Linked DNA regions of Fodinibius salicampi. The protein of the gene in region 1 binds, or shares a complex with, the protein of each later gene. Links are inferred from orthologs where the notes say so. Each region holds a gene or a part of one and is shown in the gene's direction. Other genes may lie near its edges.

What was found.
Region 2: the proteins of accB (region 1) and accD are in contact, whole or in part, in a solved structure (PDB 8UXZ), measured with the Escherichia coli proteins. The link is inferred for Fodinibius salicampi from one-to-one orthologs.

Annotation. Positions count from the first base shown.
Region 1 is NZ_BAABRS010000001.1:858,241-861,318, forward strand. The notes cover bases 335-3,078. They hold accB (acetyl-CoA carboxylase biotin carboxyl carrier protein), read left to right. Parts: upstream 335-1,325; coding sequence 1,326-1,832; downstream 1,833-3,078. Other genes in these bases: ABEB05_RS03505 (sodium-dependent transporter), read left to right, coding at 335-664; efp (elongation factor P), read left to right, coding at 723-1,316; accC (acetyl-CoA carboxylase biotin carboxylase subunit), read left to right, coding at 1,845-3,078. In the rest of the region: more of ABEB05_RS03505, read left to right, coding at 1-334. UniProt on the Escherichia coli protein: This protein is a component of the acetyl coenzyme A carboxylase complex; first, biotin carboxylase catalyzes the carboxylation of the carrier protein and then the transcarboxylase transfers the carboxyl group to form malonyl-CoA.
Region 2 is NZ_BAABRS010000004.1:286,181-289,469, forward strand. What follows is about bases 42-2,996. They hold accD (acetyl-CoA carboxylase, carboxyltransferase subunit beta), read left to right. Parts: upstream 42-1,070; coding sequence 1,071-1,922; downstream 1,923-2,996. Other genes in these bases: ABEB05_RS14805 (hypothetical protein), read left to right, coding at 42-92; ABEB05_RS14810 (DUF3307 domain-containing protein), read left to right, coding at 85-813; ABEB05_RS14820 (S9 family peptidase), read left to right, coding at 1,988-2,996. Also shown: more of ABEB05_RS14805, read left to right, coding at 1-41; more of ABEB05_RS14820, read left to right, coding at 2,997-3,289.

The DNA of each region.
Region 1 (3,078 bases):
AGGAATGGGAGCCCTTATTACTTATGGATCTTATCTCAGCAAGCAGGAGAATGTACCGGAAGCCGCAGCCTGGGTTACCACTACGGATGCACTCGTAGCCTTTTTGGCCGGACTTCTGATTATACCTGCTATGTACATGGCTCAGGCACAAGGTATCGCCATTTTTGATGATGGAGGAGAACTCCTTGCAGGTCCCGCGCTGATATTTCAGGTACTTCCCTCCTTGTTTCATGATCTGGGTGGAATATGGGGTATTTTTCTTGGGATCACCTTTTTCGTCTTGCTTAGTGTAGCCGCTCTAACCTCAACTATTTCACTGCTCGAAGTTCCGGTATCTTATGTGATTGATGAATTCCAGGTGCAACGCAAAAAAGCCGCTAAATATATAGGCCTCGGAATACTGGCTATCGCTTTAATCATTTCATTTGATACCTCTCTTATTGGCACCCTTGATTTTGTTTTCAGCCAGATCGGCTTACCCTTAGGAGGAATCATGATATGCCTGTTTTTGAGCTATGTCTGGAAAATTGATAGTGCAATGGAAGAACTTGAAACAGGGAACCCAGGATTCGGCAGAGGCATTGTGGGACGAGTTTGGAAAATAATGGTTATGATCATCTGTCCCCTTGTGATCTTTTATAACCTGATCAATAACTTTCTTTAAAAAAGAAAGGGCTTGTTATACTTCTGAGCTCATGGTATTTTTGAGCCAGAATTTTCAGATGAATTTAAAAAGATATATGGCCAAGGTTTCTACTTCTAACTTTCGAACCGGGATGGTAATTGAAGTTGATAATGAACTTTATTCCATTGTTGATTACCAACATGTTAAACCCGGCAAGGGCGGTGCTTTTCTTCGCACAAAGCTCAAAGGTGTTGTCAATGAAAAAAATATCGAAAAAACCTTCCGTTCCGGGGAAAGTGTAAATGAGGTGCGTGTAGAGCATCAACCTTACCAGTTCCTGTACCTCGACGGGAACCTTTATTATTTTATGAATCAGGAAACCTTTGAACAGGTCCCTATTGAAGAAGAACGGATTAATAAATCTGAGTTTATTGCAGAAGGACAAGTCTGTACTCTTGTAGTTGATGTAGATAACGAGCAAATACTTTATGTATATCCACCAGACCATATCGTTGCAGAAGTAGCCGATACACGTCCCGGACTTAAGGGAGATACGGCACAAGGTGGAAGTAAACCTGCAACGCTTACCTCAGGGGCAACTATTCAGGTTCCCCTGTTCATCAATGAAGGAGAAGAAATAAAAGTCGATACCCGAACCGGCGAATACATTGAACGTGTAACATCAAATTAATCAGCTATCATGGATTTAAAAGTAATTGAAAACCTTCTTGATCTCATTGCCGAAAGTGAAGTCAATGAAGTTTCTATTGAAGAAGGAGACTTTAAGATTAAAGTTAAAAAGAAAGCCGATATAGAACAGCAGGTTCCGCAACAGTTGCCGGTACAATACCAAGTTCCTGCACAGCCACAGGCGCCGCAGCAACCGGCTCAACCACAACAAGGGCAGCCTGCTCCCTCCTCCCAACAGCAGGCCAGCAGCGAAACGGCAGAAGAGTCTTCATCAGAACCTTCAGGCGAAGTTGTTAAATCGCCTATTGTAGGGACATTCTATCGTTCTCCCTCCCCTGATGATGATGTTTTCGTTAAGGTTGGAGATCAGGTTGAACAAGGACAGACCCTGTGTATTGTGGAGGCAATGAAGATAATGAACGAAATTGAATCCGATTACGCCGGTGAAGTGAAAAAGATTCTGGTAGAAGACGCCGAACCGGTAGAATATGATCAACCCTTATTTATCATCGGATAAAAACAGACTTTCATGTTTAATAAAATTCTTATCGCCAATAGAGGCGAAATCGCTCTTCGTATTATTCGTACCTGTAAAGAAATGGATATCAATACGGTTGCTGTCTTTTCTACGGCAGACCGAGACAGCCTGCATGTTAAATTTGCTGACGAAGCCGTCTGTATCGGCCCTCCGCCAAGCAGGGAAAGTTATCTTAAGATTCCCAGAATTCTCTCGGCAGCAGAAATAACCAATGCCGAAGCCATTCATCCGGGCTACGGCTTTCTCTCCGAAAATGCTAAATTCTCCCGTATTTGTGGGGAGCATGATATTAAGTTCATCGGTCCCTCTCCTGAGGCCATTGATGCAATGGGAAATAAGTCCGTTGCCAAAAAAACCATGATTGAAAGTGGTGTTCCGGTGGTACCGGGCAGTGAAGGATTGATAGAATCGGTGGAAGAGGCCAAAGAGATATGTGATGAAATTGGCTACCCGGTTATTATTAAGGCATCTTCCGGAGGCGGAGGACGCGGAATGAGGGTTGTCCATGAAAAGGAAAATCTGCAGCAGAACTATAACATGTGTAAATCGGAGGCTGAAACCGCTTTTGATGATCCCGCAGTATATATAGAGAAATTTGTACAAGACCCCCATCATGTGGAGATTCAGGTTCTGGGCGACCAGCATGGAAATGTTATTCATCTCGGGGAACGGGACTGTTCGCTGCAACGACGCCATCAAAAGATTTTGGAGGAATCCCCCTCTCCTCTTATGACGCCCGAACTGCGCGAAGAGATGGGACAAGCAGCTATCGACGCAGCTAAAGCCGTTGATTACGAGGGTGCTGGTACTGTAGAGTTCCTCGTAGATAAAGATAGGAAATTCTACTTTATGGAGATGAACACCCGTATTCAGGTTGAACATCCCGTCACAGAAGAAATTACCAATTATGATCTTGTAGCTGAACAGATTAAGGCAGCTGCAGGCATAGAAATGGAGGATAGAGAATTTAAAATGAGAGGGCATGCTATTGAATGCCGGATTAATGCAGAGGATCCGGAACACAACTTCCGTCCATCAGCCGGTAAAATAAAAGTGTTCCATCTTCCAGGGGGGCATAGTGTACGCGTTGATACTCATGCTTATGCTGATTATAACATTCCTCCCCATTACGATTCGATGATTGGCAAACTTATTGTTAGTGCTCCAACCCGGGAAGATGCTATAAAGCGTATGAAGCGATCGCTGGAAGAGTTTATCATAGAAG
Region 2 (3,289 bases), on another replicon or contig:
CCGTCAATCAACACAGTCAGGCTACTCATTGGAAGGGTTTACGCCAAATGCTTGAACGCTATGAGAATCTAATCAAATGGTATTATGAGTAATTTTTTGCAACTATTTTTTCAATTATTAATGGCGCATCTACTGGCCGATTTTTTTCTTCAGAGCAAATATATGTTGCGGCAAAAGCGTCGAAAAAGGTGGAAATCTCCACAGCTTGCGCTGCACGCACTGATTGCGGGCTTTCTGGCCTATCTATTTGCAGCACAATGGCAAAGCTGGTTGTTGGTGGGCATAGGAACGGCGTTCACTCACTGGCTGGTAGATGCCATCAAAGTTCAGGTAGATAAACAGAAAACAACTACGGCTTTTATTGTAGATCAGCTTGCCCATATAGCGGTAATTGTTACTATTGCTATATTACTAACGGAGGTGCCCGGAGGATTAGATGAGGTGATTGACCCTGAACAATGGGGCATATGGGCGGTGTATGGAGCAGGCTTGTTACTGCTGTTTCGGCCAAGTAGTATCTTTATACAGTTTGTAAGCGGCAGGTGGGCAGAAGTTGTGGGAGACCGGGCAGATGAATTGCCCAATGCCGGGGCCTGGATTGGATATTTGGAGCGCTTGCTTATTTTTCTGTTTATACTCGTTGGAGAGTATGCCGCTATTGGTCTTCTAATTGCAGCGAAGTCTATTCTGCGATTCCGGGACGATGAGAAGCAGCGCCTGACAACGGAATACATCCTTCTTGGAACACTTTTAAGCTTTACCATCGCTATTTTAATTGGAATGGGAGTACGCTTTTTTGCGGCTTCTGTCTAAAAAACTATCAGATCCTTTGAATTAGTCCCTGTCTGTAATTCATAAATCGAATTCTGAAGTAAAATAAGTTCAGCACGACATATTATAGAAGAAAAAAATCCGTTATAACATCTACCAAAGAGTTTTTTATAGATGATAATGCCCTTGAATCATTCATGGGGGCATTTATATCGAGAAATGTAGCAGACCAATAAAAAGATTTTAGCTTCGGCAGAGAATCATTATTTTTGGGTTCCATTTAAACTAAAAAAGTGATCATGGCCTGGTTTAAAAGAAAAGATAAAAATATCCAAACGGATGAACGTAAAGAAATGCCGGAAGGGGTCTGGATTAAAGTCCCCAAGACCGGTGAAACGGTTCACCGCCGCGAGCTGGAGGATAATCTCTGGGTAGATCCCCTTAGCGGTTATCACTTTCGTATCGGCAGTGAAGAATATTTCTCCTTTCTTTTTGATGACGGTGAGTTTGAAGAAATCGGCCAGGATATTGTACCAACTGATCCACTGGAGTTTGAAGACCGTAAGAAATACAGCGATCGATTGGAAGAGTACCAGGAAAAGACCGGACTTACTGATGCCGTACGTGTTGGCGTGGGTAAGATGAATGACTTGGATGTTGTAATTACCTGCATGGATTTTAGTTTCATCGGTGGCAGTATGGGATCGGTTGTCGGTGAACGTATAGGCATGGCCATCGATCACGCCCGCGAACACGAAAAACCGTTGATCATCATATCACAATCTGGTGGTGCCCGAATGATGGAAAGTGTGCTGAGCCTGATGCAAATGGCCAAAACTTCGGCCAAACTGGCACAACTCGAGGAGTCGGGCGTTCCCTATATTTCCGTAATGACGAATCCCACTACCGGTGGAGTGACTGCCAGTTTTGCGATGCTGGGCGATTTTAATATTGCCGAACCGGAAGCTCTGATCGGTTTTGCAGGCCCCCGTGTGATACGACAGACTATCGGTCGCGATCTGCCGGAAGGATTTCAGCGATCCGAGTATCTGTTGGAACATGGGTTTCTTGATTTTATTACCCCCCGTAATCAAATGAAGGACGAAATGACCAAGCTATTGAATATTTTACTCCACAAATTTGAAGAGTAGCTGAGGAGAGCTCTTTAGATTTGTTACTTGGCTTTGGGAAACTTGAATGCTAACATGCGCGATCTATGAAGAAACTACTTTTATTAGCCATAATTTTTGGTTGGATTCTGCAGCCTCTCTCAGCCCAGACCCAGGAAGTCCAATTCAACCATATATTCGATAACACCTTTAGAGCGGAAAGTATCCAAAATGTAAACTGGATGCAGGATGGCCGGTATTACAGTACTTTGAAGCGTGTCAACGGTGATATTGAGATTCGAAAATATGATATTACCACTGGGGATTATGAAGTGTTGATGTCTACTTCGGACTTAAAAGTACCGGGACGTGATAAGCCGATCATTATACAGGATTACCAGTTTTCTGCGGATGAAAGCAAGGTACTTATCAAAACCGATGTCGAATCGATCTGGCGGCGCAGTACCCGTGAAAATTATTTCATTTATGATTTTGAAACCGGTCGAACACAAAAGCTGACCCAATCGGACCAAAAACAGCAGTATGCCCAGCTTTCTCCGTCAGGGGAAAAGGCTGCTTTTGTACAGGAAAATAATCTCTATTGGGTAAACCTGTCTACCGGTGAGGAAACAGCTATCACAACCGACGGTGAATTTAATAAGATTATTAATGGCGCGGCCGACTGGGTATACGAAGAAGAATTTGGTTTTGCAAAAGCCTGGAGCTGGTCTCCGGATGGGGAAAAGATTGCCTTTTATCGTTTTGATGAGTCTGATGTGAAAGAATTTTTTATGACCGAATGGGGAGAATTGTACCCTGGACTCACACGCTTTAAGTATCCGAAAGCCGGTGAGGAAAATTCGGTGGTCAAAATTGGAGTTTATGATTTGGATGAGGATAATACCGTATGGATGGATATAGGTTCAGAAAATGATCAGTATATCCCCCGCATCAATTGGACGAAAGATCCCGAGACACTGGCCATTCGTCGCATGAACAGACTGCAAAATAAGCAGGACTTGATGCTTGCTAATGCAAATACCGGCGATACCGAGATTATAAAAACAGAAGAAAGTGATGCCTGGATTGATGTGCATGACGATCTGATTTTTTTAAAAAATGGCGAAGAGTTTGTCTATACCAGTGAAGAATCCGGCTATAATCATATTTACCTGTACAACCTTGATGGAGAATTGATTCGTCAGGTTACTCAAGGGGACTGGGAGGTAACGAATTATCTTGGTTATAATGAGCAAACCGATCGATTTTATTTTGTGAGCACTGAGGAATCGCCACTTGAACGCCATCTCTACAGTATAAAGCGCGATGGAAGCGATAAGCGAAAAATGACGGATAGCGAGGGATGGCATAGTATCAACATGAGCCGTGACTTTAAATACTATATCAAT